Regions from separate parts of the Streptomyces sp. NPDC036813 genome, predicted to be linked through region 1. Evidence: riboswitches for the same ligand, from Rfam matches in the RefSeq annotation. Region 1 holds a riboswitch; each other region holds the start of a gene.
The links. A riboswitch is a leader RNA that binds a small molecule or an ion and turns the genes downstream of it on or off. The one in region 1 is predicted to bind cyclic di-AMP.

Region 1 (6,157 bases):
GCTCGGTGGGCTCCAGGTCGAACTCCAGGCGCACCACCCCGTCCTCGAAGCTTCGCTTCTGGGTGTACCCGGCGTCCGTGAACACCTTGATCATCTTGGTGTTGGCGGGCAGCACCTCGGCCGCGAAGCGGCGGATGCCGCGCTCGCGGGCGACGGCGCCGATGTGTTCGAGCAGGGCGGAGGCGACGCCGCGGCCCTGGTGGGCGTCCTGGACGAGGAAGGCGACCTCTGCCTCGTCGGCGGGTGCGGACGCGGGCATTCCGTTCGCGCCGATCCGGTCGTAGCGTACGGTTGCGATGAACTCGCCGCCGATCGTGGCCGCGAGTCCCACCCTGTCCACAAAGTCGTGGTGTGTGAAGCGGTGGACGTCCTTCGCGGACAGACGCGGGTAGGGCGCGAAGAAGCGGTAGTACTTCGACTCGTCCGACACCTGCTCGTAGAAGCTGACCAAGCGGTCCGCGTCATCGACGGTGATGGGGCGGATCCGCGCGGTGCCGCCGTCGCGCAGCACCACGTCGGCCTCCCAGTGGGCGGGGTACTCCTGCCTGTCCGACGCGCTCTGCATGGGGCCCAGAGTACGGCTCGCGTACGACAACGGCGCGGGGCACTCTGTGGAGGACGGATGCCGGGTCGAGGCCGAGGCCCGGTGATCGCGTCCGAAGGGGTCGCAGGACCTCTCCGGGCATGCTTCACCATATGGGAAACTGGTCTAGACAACCCTGAGAAACTGAAGGGCAGCAACACATGGCTGAGCGCCGCGTCAACGTCGGCTGGGCCGAGGGCCTCCATGCCCGCCCCGCCTCCATCTTCGTCCGAGCCGCCACGGCCGCAGGCGTCCCGGTGACGATCGCCAAGGCCGGCGGCACCCCGGTCAACGCGGCCTCCATGCTGGCCGTCCTCGGCCTGGGCGCCCAGGGCGGCGAGGAGATCGTCCTCGCCTCCGACGCCGAGGGCGCGGACGCCGCCCTGGACCGTCTGGCGAAGCTGGTCTCCGAGGGCCTCGAGGAGCTCCCCGAGACCGTCTGAGTCACGACTGACCGTCCGAGTCACGTATAAAGAAGCCGCGTCGGCCTTTCGAGGTCGGCGCGGCTTTCTTTTTGCCGCCCTCCGTGAGCCCCGAGGAAAACGGTGGCACGAGCGAAAAACGTGAAAAGGGCAGCCCTTTCAATGGGCTCACTTATCCCTCTCTTTGTATACGGTGCTCGTGTTAATGCCGTGGGCCCGATGTGTTTACGGGGTGTTGCGAACTCCTCACGCCCTCGGGTCGGTCGCCGCCGAAGCGGCGCAGCCGATACGCGGCGGTGGAGCGCTCGGTGTGCAGGGCCGCGATCGCGCGTGCGCGCTCCCCGTCGCCGCGCGCCACCGCGTCCGCGAGCGCGCCGTGTTCGGCCCAGGACCTGACGGGGTCGGCCGACGGCTCCACGGCGTACATCCAGGCGATCTTGTGGCGCAGCTGGGTGAGCGTGGCGGTCAGCGCCTGGCTCCCACAGGCCTGCACGAGCGTCTCGTGGAACCAGCCGCCCAGGGAGCGCAGCTCGTCGCCGGTGCCGCGCCTGGCCCGCTCCTGGCCGAGCCGCACCAGGCCGCGCAGCACCTTCAGGTGCGCCTCGGTGCGCCGCTGGGCTGCGCGCGCCGCGCCGAGCGGCTCCAGCAGCATCCGCATCTCCAGCAGGTCGGCCGCTTCCTGCTCGGTGGGTTCGGCCACGCACGCGCCCGCGTGCCGTCGCGTCACGACGAAGCCCTCGGCCTCCAGGGTGCGCAGCGCCTCCCGCACGGGCACCCGGGAGACGCCGTAGCGGCGGGCGAGGAGTTCCTCGGTGAGCCGGCTGCCGCGTTCATGGACACCGGCGACGATGTCGTCCCGGATCGCCGTGCACACCGAGTGCGCCGGAATTCGCATGTCCGACCTCCGCCTTGATCCCCGTGAAACGCCGACGATGGACGCGTGTTCCGTGACTCTATTCCAAGGGAGCGGAATTTCCGACGGCGAGCCGGATTCCATGGATATTTTTTGGTCACCTCGCCGGGTTACTCCGGAGGCGAGGATCCGGGAAACGCCGAAAGCCCCGACGCGGTGCGCCGGGGCTTCCTGGGGCTCGTGCCGTTCCGGTGTGTCAGACGTTCACGCCGTGCGCGCGCAGGTAGGCGACCGGGTCCATGTCGGAGCCGTACTCGGGGCTGGTGCGCGCCTCGAAGTGCAGGTGCGGGCCGGTGGTGTTGCCGGTGTCGCCGGACAGGCCGATCTGCTGGCCGGTGACGACCTGCTGGCCCACGACGACGCCGATCGACGACAGGTGCCCGTACTGGGTGTACGTGCCGTCGTGCATGCGGATGACGATCTGGTTGCCGTAGGCGCCGCCCCAGCCGGTCTCCACGACGGTGCCGTAGCCCACCGCGTGCACCGTGGTGCCGGTGGCGGCGTGGAAGTCGATGCCGGTGTGGTGGCCGGAGGACCACAGGGAGCTGCTGGCCTCGTAGCCGGTGGAGACGTAGGAGTGCGCGATCGGGGCCGTGAAGCTGTTCAGGCGCTTGCGCTCGGCCTCCCGGGCGGCACGCTCCTTGGCCTCGTGGGCCCGCGCGGCGGCGGCCTCACGGGCGGCCTGCTCGATGGCCGCCTGCTCGGCGGCCTGCTTCTGGGCCTCGGCCTGGGCGTCGATCTGCGCGGCGACCGCGTCGTCGACGCTGATGACGGGGAGCAGACCGGTGTGCTCGGCGGCGGTATCGGCGGCGAGGGCGGGCGCCGCGAGGGTGCCGATGACGCCGGTGGTGGTGAGCGCGGCGATACCCGCGGCCTGCGCGGTGGTGCGCTTCATCCGGCTGGGACGACGGTGCTTCCCGGTGGCGCTGACGAACGCCATGTGGTGGCTTGTCCTTTCCTTCCCTCTCGCCTACCGGGTTAGCTGACGGGTTCGGAGCAGGAAGGTCTCCTACGAGCACCCTCGCGGGCGCCCGATTCACCCCAGGGACGTGTGGGTCCCCGGCTCCCCTGGCTCGCGCCGTACGGGGACTCGGCGATGACTGTCCGGTGCCGCGGGTGCGGCGCACTGCCTGACGAACAGCCCGGATGAAGCTACGGTGATCGACCTTCAGTCCTCAAACGAATCAGGGGTTTTGTAAGCCATCCCACAGGCCAGACAGGCAACCTCCGCCCCAATTCGGGCATATGGGCGATGGAGCGCCTTGGATCACAAACAGGCCGGCGGGCAGGGCAAGGGCCCTGGTGCTCCGTCAGACACCAGGGCCCCACGCGCGTGTGCGGCTACTCCGCGCTCACCACGGTGACATCGCCGATGCCGAGGGCCTCGACGGGCTCCTTGATCTGCGCGGCGTCACCGACGAGGACCGTCACCAGACGGTCCACCGGGAAGGCGTTCACGACCGCCGCCGTGGCCTCCACCGTGCCGGTCGCGGCGAGCTGCCGGTACAGCGTCGCCTGGTAGTCGTCGGGCAGATGCTGCTCGACCTGGTCGGCGAGCGTGCCCGCGACGGCGGCAGCGGTCTCGTACTTCAGCGGCGCCACCCCGACGAGGTTCTGCACGGCGACGTCGCGCTCGGCGTCGGTCAGGCCGCCCGCCGCCAGGGTGCGCAGCACCTTGAAGAGGTCGTCCAGCGCCGGGCCGGTGTTCGGCGTGTCCACGGAGCCGCTGATGGCGAGCATCGCCGCGCCCGTGCCGTCGGGGGCGGAGCGCAGCACCTGGCTGAAGGCGCGCACGCCGTAGGTGTAGCCCTTCTCCTCCCGCAGGACACGGTCCAGGCGGGAGGTGAGGGTGCCGCCCAGGCAGTACGTGCCGAGCACCTGCGCGGGCCATACGCGGTCGTGCCGGTCGGGGCCGATCCGGCCGATGAGCAGCTGCGTCTGGACGGCGCCCGGGCGGTCGACGATGACGACGCGGCCGGTGTCGTCGGCGGTCACCGCCGGCACGGGGCGCGGCTCGGTGCGCGAGCCGGTCCAGGCGCCCAGGGTGTCGCCCAGGAGGTCGTCGAGGTCGAGGCCGGTCAGGTCGCCGACGACCACCGCGGTGGCGGTGGCGGGGCGCACGTGCCGCTCGTAGAAGGCGCGCACGGCGGCCGCGTCGACGGCCGCGACCGTCTCCTCGGTGCCCTGGCGGGGGCGCGACATGCGCGAGGCCGCCGGGAAGAGTTCCTTGGACAGCTCCTTGGCGGCGCGGCGGGCGGGGCTGGCCAGCTCGTGCGGGATCTCGTCGAGGCGGTTGCGCACCAGCCGTTCGATCTCGCTGTCGGCGAAGGCGGGCGCCCTGAGGGCGTCGGCGATCAGGCCGAGGCCCTTGGCCAGCCGGGAGGCGGGCACCTCCAGGCTGAGGCGGACACCCGGGTGGTCGGCGTGCGCGTCGAGGGTGGCGCCGGCACGCTCCAGCTCGGCGGCGAACTCCTCGGCGGAGTGCTTGTCGGTGCCCTCGGAGAAGGCGCGCGCCATGATCGTGGCGACGCCGTCCAGGCCGGCCGGTTCGGCGTCCAGGGGGGCGTCCAGGAGCACCTCCACGGCGACGACCTGCTGGCCGGGGCGGTGGCAGCGCAGCACCGTCAGGCCGTTGTCGAGCGTGCCGCGCTCGGGGGCCGGGAACGCCCACGGCTTGGCCTCGCCCGCCTGGGGCTGGGGGTGGAAGTCCATGGTGGCGAGCTCGGTCACTTGGCCGTCTCCTCGTTGTCGTTGCCGGCCTCTACGGTCGCTTCCTGCTCCGGGTCCTCGGGCACGTCGGCGTCCGGCGCGGCCTCCGGGGTCTTCGGCTCGTACACGAGCACCGCGCGGTTGTCGGGGCGCAGGCGGGCCTTGGCGACCTCCTGCACCTCCTCGGGCGTCACCTCGAGCACGCGCTGGACGGCGGTGAGGGCGAGCTGCGGGTCGCCGAACAGGACCGCGTAGCGGCACAGTTCGTCGGCGCGGCCCGCGACGGTGCCGAGCCGGTCCAGCCACTCGCGCTCCAGCTGCGCCTGGGCGCGTTCCATCTCCTCGGCCGTGGGGCCCTCCGCGGCGAACCGGGCGAGCTCCTCGTCGATGGCGGCCTCGATGACCGGCACCTCGACGTCACCGGACGTCTTCACGTCCAGCCAGCCCAGGGAGGGCGCCCCGGCCAGCCGCAGCAGGCCGAAGCCGGCCGCGACGGCCGTGCGGTCGCGGCGCACCAGCCGGTTGTACAGGCGGGAGGACTCGCCGCCGCCGAGGATCGTCAGCGCGAGGTCCGCCGCGTCGCACGCGCGTGTGCCGTCGTGAGGCAGCCGGTAGGCACCCATCAGGGCGCGCGCCGGGACCTCCTCGCGGACGACCTCGCGCAGCTGGCTGCCGATGACGTCGGGCAGCGTGCCGTCACGCGGCTCGGGCTTGCCGTCGTGGGAGGCGATGGAGCCGAAGTACTTCTCGACCCAGGCGAGGGTCTGCTCCGGGTCGATGTCGCCGACGACCGACAGGACCGCGTTGTTCGGCGCGTAGTAGGTGCGGAAGAACTGGCGGGCGTCCTCGAGGGTGGCCGCGTCCAGGTCCGCCATGGAGCCGATCGGCGTGTGGTGGTAGGGGTGGCCCTCGGGGTAGGCGAGGGCGGTCAGCCGCTCGAAGGCGGTGCCGTAAGGAACGTTGTCGTAGCGCTGGCGGCGCTCGTTCTTGACGACGTCGCGCTGGTTCTCCATGGACTCCTCGTCCAGGGCGGCCAGCAGGGAGCCCATGCGGTCGGCCTCCAGCCAGAGCGCGAGCTCCAGCTGGTGGGCGGGCATGGTCTCGAAGTAGTTGGTGCGCTCGAAGCTGGTGGTGCCGTTCAGCGACCCGCCGGCGCCCTGCACCAGCTCGAAGTGACCGTTGCCCTTGACCTGGGCGGAGCCCTGGAACATCAGGTGCTCGAAGAGGTGAGCCAGACCCGTACGCCCCTTGACTTCGTGGCGCGAGCCGACGTCGTACCAGAGGCACACCGCCGCGACCGGGGTCAGGTGATCCTCGGAGAGCACCACGCGCAGGCCGTTGGCCAGGCGGTGCTCGGTTGCTGTCAGTCCGCCGGAGCCTGCCTCGGCTGTAGCCGTGTGACCCATGGGCATGTACGTCCCTTCGATCGCGGAAGCGGTCGTGAAACCGCGTGTTTCCTGCCGTCCTGCCACTGTATGCAAGCGCGCGGACCGGCGGCGAAGTTCCCGCACGGCGTACGCCGACAGCGAG
Region 2 (6,157 bases), on a different contig from region 1:
TCTGGCGTCGTCACCACCAGCCGCCCCCGGGCCCGCGCCGCCAGGTCGGCGACCGCGCCCTGGACGACGAGCCGGCCGCGCGCCATCACCGCGGCGTGCGTGCACACCTGCTCGATCTCGTCGAGCAGGTGCGAGGAGAGGAAGACGGTCGCGCCGTCCGAGGCCAGCTCCCGCACGAGCGCCCGGATCTCGCGCATGCCCTGCGGGTCGAGCCCGTTGGTCGGCTCGTCCAGCACGAGCAGGCGCCGGGGCTGGAGCAGCGCGGCAGCGAGCCCGAGCCGCTGCTTCATCCCGAGCGAGTACGCCCGCGCCTTCTTTCCGGCTGCCGCCGTCAGCCCCACCCGCTCCAGCGCGGTGGCGACGCGGGCGCGCCGGGTGCGCGGGTCGGCGGTGGGGTCGGCGGCGTCGTAGCGGAGCAGGTTGTCCCGGCCGGAGAGGAAGCCGTACAGCGCGGGCCCTTCGATCAGCGCGCCCACCTGCGGCAGCACCGAGCGGGCGGCCCGGGGCATCGGCTGCCCGAGCACGCGCGCGGCGCCGGAGGTGGGCTCGATCAGGCCCATCAGCATGCGGATGGTGGTGGTCTTGCCCGATCCGTTCGGACCGAGGAAGCCGAAGACGCTGCCCGCCGGCACCGTCAGGTCCAGGCCGTCCACGGCGAGCTGCCCGCCGCGGTAGCGCTTGGTGAGGGCGCGGGTGTGGATGACGTACTCGTCCTCCAGCTCCTGCTCATCCCGTGCGGCGGGCGCTGCGTCCATCGGCTCCCCGATCGTTTCCCGTGGCCGGCGGTGTCCCGCCGGCTCACCTGCCCGCGTCGGCGGCCTTGACCAGGGCGTCCTTGGTCACCGCTCCGACGTAGGCCTTGCCGTCGTCGGTGATCAGGGCGTTCACCAGGCGAGTGGAGAACACCGTGCCCTTGCCGAACTTGCCCGAGACCTTGTCGCCGAGCGAGTCCAGGAAGCCGCCGAGGTCGCCGCCGACCTCGCTGCCGGAGGGCACACCACCCTTGGCGCCGGTGTCGAAGACCGCGATGGCGTTCCAGCCCTCACCGAGGACCTCGGGTCCGCCGATTCCCTTGCCCGGCGCCCCGCCCGGCGTGGGCAGGAGGTGCCCCGGGAGGCCGCCCTTCAGCGGACCGTCGCCCTGGAGGCGGTCGCCCTTGGGGTGCTCACGGTCGCCGCCCTCGGTGACCTTGGCACCCTTGGGCGGGGTGAAGTCGAAGGTGGAGGCGGCCGGTCGGGCGAAGCTGACCTGCGTGAAGCCGGCGTCGACCACGGCGGCGCCGCCGCTCTTCGGGGTCAGGGTGAACTTCAGCGGCACGCCGGTCTTCGCGTCCACGGCGATGGTGATCCCGCCGACGGTGCTGCCGGACTGCTTGGGCTTGATCAGCAGCTTGTAGGCGTCGCGGCCGGCGACGTGGGCGGTGCCGTCCACCGTGACGGCGGTCGTGGAGTCGACGGCCTTGAGGGCCTGCTCGGCGAAGTCCTTGGGCGTGCCGGAGAAGTCGTCCGTGCCCCGCGTGCCCTTGCGGTGGTCCTTGCCGGTGTCCTCCGAGGTGGCGTGGTACACCTCGTTGGACTTGCTGTCGTAGCCCCACACGTCCTTGCCGTTGTGGATGAGGCTGTATTCGGCGGCGTCCTCCAGCACCGACACCTTCTGCCGGTCCGGCCCGTCGGCCGCGACCCGCAACGTGTGCGAGCCGGTGGCGAGTTCGGTGACCTTGGCGGACGGGTCGGCGGCCGAGCCGTCACCGGAGCCGCCCGTCTTCCCGCCGAGACCGCCCGCGAGCCCGCCCAGGTCGGGCAGCCCGAGGTCGGTGCTGATCCGCACGGTGCCCGACATCTGCTGGACGTCCGACGCCGCGATCTTCTCGATGAGCTGCTGCGCGGTGATCTTCGGCAGATCCGGGTCACCGGAGCTGGCGAGCGCGGGGACGATCCCGATCGTCGCGGCGGCCACGCCCACGACGGTCGCGGGCACGACGTACCGCGCGGCCCTGCGACGCCCCCCGCCCGACGAGCCGGCCGGCTCCTGCACGGCCGTCGCCCTGTCATCGCTTCCATACGGTGCCATGTGTGCGCTACCTCCGTCGTCGGCGGCGGCTGTCGTTCCCGTGACCCCCGGCGCGTGCTCCCGGCGGGCCCCACCCCAAGCCGCCATTCTCACCCGAATCGGTGAGGAGTGGTGTCTTCCGTGCTTTCCATGAGACCAAATCGGCCGCCGGGAAGCGTCACTCCACGGACGCAACCGCATGTACTGCTGGGGTATGACATGGCGGGGCCTCAGCTCGCCCTACCCGTAGGGGAGGTGGGGGACCAGGGAGCCACGGGGACGGGGCAGCGGGCTCCACCCGAGGGTGCGGATACGCCGAGAGGCGGAGTCCACCCGGGGTGCGGCCGTCAGCGGAAGGGCCGCACGGCCCGGATGTACGTCTCCGGCCGGGAGGGGGACGGCTGCCGTCAGCCCGCCCGGTGCACCACCGCGTCGCACAGCTCCATCAGCGCCGCCTTGGCGCCGCACTCCCGCAGCGGAGCCAGCGCCGCACGCGCCTCCTCGGCGTAGCGGACGGTGTCGCGCCGCGCCTGCTCCAGCGCGGGGTGCGCCCGCAGCCCGGCCAGCGCCTCCGCGTGTCGCGCGTCGTCGCTCAGATCGGAGTCCAGCAGCTCGCACAGCGCGCGGTCCTCCGGCAGCCCCAGCCGCTCGGCCTGCTCGCGCAGCCGCAGCACCGGCAGCGTCGGAATGCCCTCGCGAAGATCCGTGCCCGGCGTCTTGCCGGACTCGTGCGAGTCGGAGGCGATGTCGAGCACGTCGTCAGCCAGCTGGAAAGCGACGCCCAGCCGCTCCCCGTACTGGGTCAGCACGTCCACGACCGTCTCGTCGGCGCCGGACATCATCGCGCCGAACCGGCACGACACCGCCACCAGCGACCCCGTCTTGCCGCCGAGCACCTCGAGGTAGTGGTCGACCGGGTCGCGCCCGTCCTGCGGCCCCGCGGTCTCCAGGATCTGCCCGGTGACCAGCCTCTCGAACGCCAGCGCCTGCACCCGCACCGCCTCGGGGCCGAGGTCGGCGAGGATCTGCGACGCGCGCGCGAAGAGGAAGTCGCCGGTCAGTACGGCGACCGAGTTACCCCACCGCGTGTTCGCGCTGGGCACCCCGCGCCGCACGGCGGCCTCGTCCATGACGTCGTCGTGGTACAGCGTCGCGAGGTGGGTCAGCTCGACCACGACCGCCGACGGCACGACACCCGGCGCATACGGGTCGCCGAACTGCGCCGCCAGCATCACGAGCAGCGGCCGGAACCGCTTCCCGCCCGCCCGCACCAGGTGCTGTGCGGCCTCCGTGATGAAGGGAACCTCGCTCTTGGTGGCCTCGAGCAGCCCTTCCTCGACAGCCGCCAATCCGGCCTGGACATCGGCCTCGAGAGCCTGGTCCCGCACGCTAAGCCCGAACGGCCCGACGACGGTCACGAGGGGTCTCCTGTCTGCTGGTGCCGGTTGGCGATTACACGGTTTGTCGATAGGTCGCTGACATCACTCAAGTCAGCGTATCCGGTCACGTTTCGATCACCGATAGCGCCCACGGTTACAGGCCAGGTGGTATCGGATCACGCCCGATATGTTTATCGATCAAATCTGATCGGCCGAAAAGTACCGATATCAACCATGCTCGTGTCGTGAAGACCACCCCCCACCCTCCGTGAGGCACCCCGCCCCGGCGCGCCACAACACGACCCGACTGCCCGTTTTGCCGTAATTAATCAGTCGATTCACCTTGGCCGCCTTGGTACCAAATGTGTTTCCCCTGTGACACCAGTGAATTGGGTCACGCGCCACCCTCACCGGCCTCCCCTCCGTCTGCCCCGTGTTTCGCCAGTCCCGACAAGCGAGTTGGGCCTCGGCGACCACAAAGGATCAAGCACCCCAAACACCCCGGACCAAGGTCAACCAGGGCATTAGGTGAAACCGGTACTTGTTCCCGGCATCAGCTCTCGCATAACTTCCCGGCCTGTCGGATGGACGCCTAATCCTGCCGCCGTCCGGCATCCACCATCGGACCAACTCATCCGTGTACGGCAGGAGCGGGGGACCCAGGTAAGTCGCCGAGCCGGACGTCGTCACCCCGACGACGCCCCGGACCGGCTTGGGGTGAAGCCGTGCCGCAGCCGCGGCCGGCCGGGCATCTCCAGCCCGAACCCGACAGCTCACCTCGCAGGCGTGGGAGAGGAACTTCGTCATGTCTGCTGCCGGTCAGCACCGCCGCACCCGCACGTCCCGCCTCGTCCGCACCCTCGCCGTCGCCGGCACCGGTGCCGCCGCCCTCGCGCTGCCGCTCTTCGGCGCCACCAGCGCCTCCGCCGCCACCCCGGCGACCAGCGCCACCGTGATCACGGCCGCCAACTCGGTCTACCCGAACAACCTCGACGGCTGGATCCGCCAGTCGCTGGACATCATGTCCCAGCACGGCATCCCGGGCACCTACGACGGGATCTACCGCAACATCATCCGCGAGTCCTCCGGCAACCCCGCCGCCATCAACCTGTGGGACTCCAACGCGGCCGCCGGCACCCCGTCCAAGGGCCTGCTCCAGGTGATCGACCCGACGTTCCTCGCCTACCACGTGTCCGGCACCTCCATGGACCCGTACGACCCGATCGCCAACATCACCGCGGCCTGCAACTACGCGGCCGCCCGCTACGGGTCGATCGACAACGTGTTCAGCGCGTACTGAGCCACCGCCTCACGCGAGAAGCCGTGAGCCGCTGCCTCCGGCAAGAGCCTTGAGCCGCTGCCTCACGGGAGCGTCGTGAGCCACTGCCTCACGCGAAGAGTCGTTCGAGGACGACGGCGATGCCGTCGTCCTCGTTCGACAAGGTGACCTCGTCGGCCACGGCCTTCAGCTCCTCGTGGGCGTTGGCCATGGCCACCCCTCGGGCGGCCCAGGCGAACATCGGGATATCGTTCGGCATGTCCCCGAACGCGAGCGCCCGCTCGGGGCCCAGCCCGAGATGGTCGGCCGCCAGCGCGAGCCCCGTCGCCTTGGTGACACCGCACGGCTGCAGCTCCACGGTCCCCGGCCCCGACATGGTCACCGTCGCCAGGGAACCGACCACCGCGCGCGCCGTCGCCGCCAGCTCGTCGTCGGACAGCTCGGGATGGCGCAGCAGCACCTTGCTGATCGGCTCGCCCCACAGATCGTCGCGCCGCCCGACCCGCACCGCCGGCAGTGTCGGGTGCGGCATCCGGTAGCCGGGCTCGATCAGCGTCAGCCCGTCCACGCCGTCCTGGTCGACCGCGGCGTACACCTCCCCCACCTCGGCCTCGATCTTGCCGAGCGCGGTCTCGGCCAGCTCCCGGTCGAGGGTCACCGACCACAGCAGACGGCCGGCCCCCGCGTCGTACACCTGCGCGCCCTGGCCGCACACCGCGAGCCCCGTGCAGCCGAGGTCCTCCAGCAGCGGCCGCACCCGGGGCGCCGGGCGGCCCGTCACCACCAGGTGGCGGGCGCCGGCGTTCGCCACCCGCGCGAGCGCGGCCCGGGACCGGTCGGACAGCGTGTCGTCGCCGCGCAGCAGCGTTCCGTCCAGGTCAGTGGCGATGAGGGCATATGCGAGGGGTGCGGCCATGATCAGAGAATACGGACCCCGCAGGTCACCCGTTCACCACCCGATTCGCCGTTCCGCAACGTCCCCGGGGGACCCGGTCGGCGCCCCGCTCTTCACCCCCAGGCCCGGCAACGGGGCCTCTGGTTCGACGGCGACCCCGACGACCCCGCCCTGCCCGAGGCCGTGCGTCCGTGCTTCGCCGACGCCGGTGTCGATATCTCGCCCGGCATCCGCACGCGAGCGGCCTGATCAACCTGGCAGCACGCGCAGGAGGACTGACCGGGCCGCCGCTCCCGCGCAGGATGGCCGTCCCCGCGCAGGTCGGCCGTCCCGCGCAGGTCCGGCGTGCCCTCAGCCGTGCGCCGCCACCAGATGCCGGGCCAGCCGTGGCGAGGCGAACTCCGTGCCGCATACGAACCGCATCACCGGGCCGTACGACCCAGCCGCCGGCAGACCCGTGAAGTACAGGCCGGGGACCGACGAGACGTAGCCGGCGCCGAGCCTGGGAGTGCCGCGGCTGACGGCGAGCGCGGTGCGCAGCCCGTGGCCGAGGAA
Region 3 (6,157 bases), on a different contig from region 1:
GCGATCGCCACGGCCGCGAACAAGACGGACCTGCCGGGCAACCTCTGGTACGCGCTGTGGGACAAGAAGGAGACCACCACCGCGGACTGGCCGTGGGGCGCGTCGCAGTTCACCGACCACAGCCGCGGCCACCAGTACCTGGTGAACAGCAAGGAGACCCGGCGCGGCTACACGATCACCGTGGACCGCGACGCGTGGGACGCGCCGGTGGCCATCGTCGGCTGACCGCCTTGGCCCGGGGAGCGCGCGGCGGTGCCTGAAGTGGCGGTGAATCGTTGGTCGAATGGGTTGGCCTCAGCAGCCCCACTGCCTACCATCGATCACCGCAAGACTTTGTGCGCCCGCCCGTCGCCCGACCACCACCCCTGGTGGAGGCGCTGCGCGCCGCACCTGTTATTGCAATCTCCTCGGGAGGTTCCCTTGCACCGCCGCCGTCGCACCGCGCTCCTGCTGTCCGCCGCGATCGCCGCGGCCCCTTTGCTCACCGCATGCGGAAGCGACTCGCATCCGGGTGCGGCGGCCGTCGTCGGTGGCCGGAAGATCACGGTCTCGCAGCTCGAGGACCGGGTGAACGAGGTCCGGGCGGCGCAGCGCGCGGCGGCGGGCGACCAGGCGAACTACGCGCGCGTGGTGTCCGGATCCGGCAACCTCACCCGGCAGACCCTGCACAGCATGGTCCTGGACCAGGTGCTGCACCGCGCCGCGCAGGACGAGGGTGTCGCCGTCACGCGACACGACGTGCAGCAGCTGCGCGCAGGCGTGGAGCAGCAGCTCGGCGGGGCCAAGGCGCTGGAGACGACCTGGCTGCGCGAGTACGGCATCCCGCCGCAGCGCGTCGACGACAACCTGCGCCTTCAGGTCGAGGCCCAGAAGCTCGCCGCGAAACTGGGCACCGACACCAACCAGCCGGCGTTCTGGAAGGCCCTGTCGACGGCGTCGCGGGAACTGGGCGTCGACCTCAACCCGCGCTACGGCACCTGGGACGCCCAGAAGGTCGGCCGCGTGGACGCGAAGACCCCGTGGGTCAAGGACGTGACGGCGGCGGCGCCCCAGCAGCCTGCGTAACGGCCCCTTCCCCGACCCTCTCCGGGCGGATCATCACACCGCGACCCCACCCTGTGGACAACCGACGGAGACATCTCCCGGCGCGCGGTACGTTCGAAGCGTGAACGCACCGCGCCCCGAAGACTCCGCCGCCCCCGGCCGTATCGTCCTGCTCACCACCAGCCACCGCGTTGCGCCGGGTCTGCTGTCCTGGCCCGCCTGGCAGGCGCTGCGGGAGGCCGACCGGGTGCTGTGCGCCGACGCCTCCCACCCCCAGCTGCCGTACCTGCGGGAGGCGGGCGTCGTCGTCGAGGAGGCCGCGCCCGGCGCCGACGAGCTGCTGGACGCCTGCGCCGGCGGTCGTACCGTCGTGGTGGTGGCCGGCGGCGAGGGCGAGCCGGCGCTGACCGACGGCCTGGCCCGGCTCGCCGGCTCCGGCCGCGTCACGATGCCGGAGCTGGAGCTGCTGCCCGCCTCCTACGACCTGCCCGGCGCCCGCCTGCTCGACCTCGTCCAGGTCATGGACCGCATCCGCGTCGCCTGCCCGTGGTCCTCCCGGCAGACCCACGAGGGCCTGGCGAAGTACGCCATGGAGGAGGCGTACGAGCTGGTCGAGGCCATCGAGGACGGCGACCGCGACGAGCTGCGCGAGGAGCTGGGCGACGTGCTGCTCCAGGTGGTCTTCCACGCCCGCATCGCCGAGGAGGACCCCGAGGCCCCCTTCTCCATCGACGACGTGGCCGGCGGCATCGTCGCCAAGCTCATCCACCGCCACCCGCACGTCTTCGGGGACGCCACCGCCACCACCCCCGAGGAGGTCAAGGCGCACTGGCTGCGCACCAAGGCGCAGGAGAAGCGGCGCGCCTCCGTCACCGAGGGCATCCCGCTGCACCAGCCCGCCCTCTCCCTGGCCGCCAAGCTCGCCGCCCGCACCCGCACGGCCGGCCTGGACGTCCGGCTGCCGCAGGGCGACGGCATCGGCTACCAGCTCCTTGCGCTCGCCGCGCGCGCCGAGACGGAGGGCGTCGACCCGGAGACGTCGCTGCGCGCGGCGGCCCGCGCCTACCGCGACGCGATCCGCGAGGCGGAGGGCGTCGCCCCCGGCGCGTCGGCCGCGGTGCCCGCCGCCCACCGCGACGCGGAGGCCCACCCGGATCCGGATACGGTCGAGGAGTGACCGAGCAGCTCCGCCCCGACGAGACCGCCCCCGAACTCTTCACCTGGGAGTTCGCCGCCGACCCCTACCCCGCGTACGCCTGGCTGCGCGAGCACGCGCCCGTGCACCGCACCCGGCTGCCCAGCGGGGTGGAGGCCTGGCTGGTCACCCGGTACGCCGACGCCCGGCAGGCCCTCGCCGACCAGCGCCTGAGCAAGAACCCGGCGCACCACGACGAGCCGGCGCACGCCAAGGGCAAGACCGGCATCCCCGGGGAGCGCAAGGCGGAGCTGATGACGCACCTGCTGAACATCGACCCGCCGGACCACACCCGGCTGCGTCGGCTGGTCAGCAAGGCGTTCACCCCTCGCCGGGTCGCCGAGTTCGCGCCGCGCGTGCAGGAGCTGACCGACCACCTCATCGACGGCTTCGCGCAGCGCGGCTCCGCCGACCTCATCCACGAGTTCGCCTTCCCGCTGCCCATCTACGCCATCTGCGACCTGCTCGGCGTGCCCCGTGAGGACCAGGACGACTTCCGGGACTGGGCCGGGATGATGATCCGGCACGGCGGAGGGCCCAGGGGCGGGGTCGCCCGGTCGGTGAAGAAGATGCGCGGTTACCTCGCCGAACTGATCCACCGCAAGCGGCAGGCCCTGCCCGCCGAACCCGCACCCGGCGAGGACCTCATCTCCGGCCTGATCCGCGCCTCCGACCACGGCGAGCACCTCACGGAGAACGAGGCGGCGGCGATGGCGTTCATCCTGCTGTTCGCCGGTTTCGAGACCACCGTCAACCTCATCGGCAACGGCACCTACGCCCTGCTGACCCACCCCGGACAGCGGCACCGGCTGCAGGACTCCCTCGCCCGGGGCGAGCGCGCGCTGCTGGAGACGGGCGTGGAGGAGCTGCTGCGCTACGACGGCCCCGTGGAGCTGGCGACCTGGCGGTTCGCCACCGAGCCGCTGACCGTCGGCGGGCAGGACATCGCCCCCGGCGATCCCGTGCTCGTCGTCCTGGCCGCCGCCGACCGCGATCCGGAGCGCTTCCCCGAGCCGGACCTGCTGGACCTCGCCCGCCGTGACAACCAGCACCTCGGCTACGGTCACGGCATCCACTACTGCCTGGGCGCCCCGCTGGCCCGCCTGGAGGGTCAGACCGCCCTCGCCACCCTGCTCACCCGGCTGCCCGACCTCCAACTGGGCGCCGAACCAGCCGACTTGCGCTGGCGCGGTGGACTCATCATGCGGGGTCTGCGGCAGTTGCCCGTGACGTTCACGCCCGCGCCCGCACAGAAAACTGACACATCTTCAACTATGTGATCTTCACGTGATCTGCGCGGCATGAACTTGTGACTGGCGATCGTCTGCCGATACGTTCACTCGTCAGCGCGACGCCGGTGCCTCAAGGCGCCGCGCCGGTCAGTGCTGTCTCGCGAAAGGTCACCGCATGCTCTCCGGGAACGGTCGACACCGTCGCCCCCGTCAGGCTCCGGCCCTCCTCGTCACGGCCGGAGTGACCGGCTCCGCCATCGCCATCCCTCTGCTCGGCGCGGCGAGCGCCCACGCGGCCGACGGCGCGACGTGGGACAAGGTGGCCGAGTGCGAGAGCGGAGGCCGCTGGAGCGACAACCCCGGGATCGGGCTCTACGGCGGCCTGCATCTGTCGCAGGAGGACTGGGAGGGGCACGGCGGCCTGGAGTACGCGGCCCGGCCCGACCTCGCGAGCCGTTCGCAGCAGATAGCCGTGGCCGAGAAGGTCCTCGCCGACCAGGGTGTCGGCCACTGGACGCTGTGCGGGCTGACCTCGGGCCTGTCCGGCGACACCTCCGCACCGGACGTCGACACGGGGGTCGCGGGCGACACGTCGGGCGGCGGCTCGGCGGCCGGCGGCTCCACCACCGGCTCGGGCTCCTCCGGTCCGACCGGGACCAGCACTCCGTCCGACTCATCCGCTTCGGCCGGTACCTCCGGATCCACCGGTACCTCCGGATCATCCGGTTCGGTGGACTCGCCCGGCTTGCCCGACTCCTCCGGTGCGCCGTCCGGGACGCCCTCCACGGGCACCCCCGCGCAGCCCTCTGACGGGTCGTCGTCCGCCACCCCGTCCACGGGGGGCGCGGCCGAGTCCGGCGCGCCCGGAACGTCCGGGCCCGGCACCTCGCAGCCGTCCGGCAGCGCGTCCGCAGGTGACGCAAACACCGACGATCCGGACAACCTGCGCCAGATCGTCGGGGATTCGGGGCTCGTCGACACCGGTGCGGTGGACGGCGGCGGCCGCCACCGCGGCGCCAGCGCCACGGAGGACGCCGCCGAAGTGAGCGCGGCGCCCGCCTCGGGCCGGCATGCCTCGCGCTACACAGTGCGCGACGGGGACAGTCTGACGTCCATCGCCGACTCCCTTGGCGTCGAGGGCGGGTGGCGCGCGCTGTACGCGGAGAACCGGGACGCGATCGGGGCCGACCCGGGCCGCATCGTCCCCGGTCAGACCCTGCTTGTCGGTGGCGAAACGGGCGAAAAGTAGCGGGAGTTGACGCCCCGTTTTGAGACTGATGTCCGCTTTGGTGAAAGTGTGGGATGAGTCTCAGAAGCCGTGATCGTCTTTGAAATTCGGCCGATCGCCTGTCTACGGTCATGACCGCTCGCCATCGCGAGCCCCGGCCGGCCGCAACGCCGAATCCTGCCAGCGGCCGCACGGGAACAGTCGTCGCTCAACGCGCCGCAGGCAGGAGCGGGGGACCCAAGGTAAGCGCCGTGCCCGGCAGTTGAGCCGGAGCGGCTAGGGGTGAAGCCACGCCTCCCAGGGGAGGGGTGGCCGGGCAACTCAACCGGCCCGAACCCGACAGCTCACCTCGCAGGCGTCGGTGAGGGGATCCACCATGCTGTTTTCCGGCAAGGGCAAGCACCGTCGTCCCTCCAAGACCACCCGTGTCATCGCGCTCGCCGGTGTCACCGGCGCGGCCGTCGCCGCCCCGCTGATGGCGGCCGGCAACGCCTCCGCCGCCACCACCTCCGAGTGGGACGCGGTCGCCCAGTGCGAGTCCGGTGGCAACTGGTCCATCAACACCGGCAACGGTTACTACGGCGGCCTGCAGTTCTCCGCCTCCACCTGGGCCGCGTACGGCGGCACCGCCTACGCCCCGCAGGCCAACCAGGCCAGCAAGTCCCAGCAGATCGCCGTCGCCGAGAAGGTCCTCGCCTCCCAGGGCAAGGGCGCCTGGCCGGTCTGCGGCACGGGCCTGTCGAACACCCCGAACAACGGTGGCGGCTCCTCCAGCTCCTCCCAGAGCGGCGGCTCGTCCTCCCAGGGCACCACCACGACGCGCTCCAGCGAGCAGCAGAGCGCCTCCCGCTCCAGCGAGCGCCCGGCGCAGACGCCGAAGAAGCAGAGCACCAAGACCGTCACCACCCCGACCGGCAAGAAGGTCAAGAAGGGCGACGGCGAGTACAAGGTCGTCACCGGTGACACCCTCAGCTCCATCGCCGAGAAGCACCACGTCGCCGGCGGCTGGAAGAAGCTGTTCGACCTGAACAAGGACATCGTCGCGGACGCCGACCTCATCTACCCGGGCCAGCAGCTGCACCTGAAGTAAGCGGCAGCGGGCCGGCCAAGGGCCGCTCCCCGTCCCCACGGGCTCCCCGTCCCGGTGCGTGTTCCCCCGTACGCACCGGGACGGGGTTTTTTCTGCCGTCCGTTCTCCGGACGTTCAGCCGGAACGCCACCCCCCTTTGTTCCGACGGTGAACAATGGGTACGGTCTGTCTGTCCACGGGCCGGGCGGTCGGCTGGCCGATGGCCCCGGGGCGGTTAGGCTCTAGTCGCAAGGCTCACCAGCCCCGCACTTTCAGCGTCACATCCACGAAGGAGATGCTCGTGCCGTCCATCGACGTCGTCGTAGCCCGGGAAATCCTGGACTCCCGAGGCAACCCCACGGTCGAGGTCGAGGTCGGCCTCGACGACG

Region 2: linked by a shared signal. The riboswitch ahead of ACZ67Q_RS24715 (transglycosylase SLT domain-containing protein) and the one ahead of ACZ67Q_RS33565 (M23 family metallopeptidase) in region 1 are both predicted to bind cyclic di-AMP.
Region 3: linked by a shared signal. The riboswitch ahead of ACZ67Q_RS25890 (transglycosylase family protein) and the one ahead of ACZ67Q_RS33565 (M23 family metallopeptidase) in region 1 are both predicted to bind cyclic di-AMP.

The regions. Positions count from the first base shown of each region.
Region 1 covers NZ_JBVJPV010000020.1:120,003-126,159, reverse strand. Annotated here, with positions in the region: gene ACZ67Q_RS33580 (bifunctional acetate--CoA ligase family protein/GNAT family N-acetyltransferase) at 1-565, opposite strand, end outside; gene ACZ67Q_RS33575 (HPr family phosphocarrier protein) at 745-1,026, shown strand; gene ACZ67Q_RS33570 (GntR family transcriptional regulator) at 1,208-1,900, opposite strand; gene ACZ67Q_RS33565 (M23 family metallopeptidase) at 2,115-2,858, opposite strand; cyclic di-AMP (ydaO/yuaA leader) riboswitch at 2,871-3,024, opposite strand; gene ACZ67Q_RS33560 (M16 family metallopeptidase) at 3,260-4,648, opposite strand; gene ACZ67Q_RS33555 (M16 family metallopeptidase) at 4,645-6,039, opposite strand.
Region 2 covers NZ_JBVJPV010000012.1:142,379-148,535, reverse strand. Annotated here, with positions in the region: gene ACZ67Q_RS24730 (ABC transporter ATP-binding protein) at 1-755, opposite strand, end outside; gene ACZ67Q_RS24725 (LolA family protein) at 799-2,070, opposite strand; gene ACZ67Q_RS24720 (polyprenyl synthetase family protein) at 2,457-3,467, opposite strand; cyclic di-AMP (ydaO/yuaA leader) riboswitch at 4,046-4,230, shown strand; gene ACZ67Q_RS24715 (transglycosylase SLT domain-containing protein) at 4,234-4,728, shown strand; gene ACZ67Q_RS24710 (HAD family hydrolase) at 4,817-5,623, opposite strand; gene ACZ67Q_RS24705 (FAD-dependent oxidoreductase) at 5,954-6,157, opposite strand, start outside.
Region 3 covers NZ_JBVJPV010000013.1:90,306-96,462, reverse strand. Annotated here, with positions in the region: gene ACZ67Q_RS25915 (glycoside hydrolase domain-containing protein) at 1-225, shown strand, start outside; gene ACZ67Q_RS25910 (SurA N-terminal domain-containing protein) at 421-1,065, shown strand; gene ACZ67Q_RS25905 (nucleoside triphosphate pyrophosphohydrolase) at 1,166-2,221, shown strand; gene ACZ67Q_RS25900 (cytochrome P450 family protein) at 2,218-3,519, shown strand; gene ACZ67Q_RS25895 (transglycosylase family protein) at 3,647-4,720, shown strand; cyclic di-AMP (ydaO/yuaA leader) riboswitch at 4,904-5,072, shown strand; gene ACZ67Q_RS25890 (transglycosylase family protein) at 5,076-5,789, shown strand; gene eno (phosphopyruvate hydratase) at 6,070-6,157, shown strand, end outside.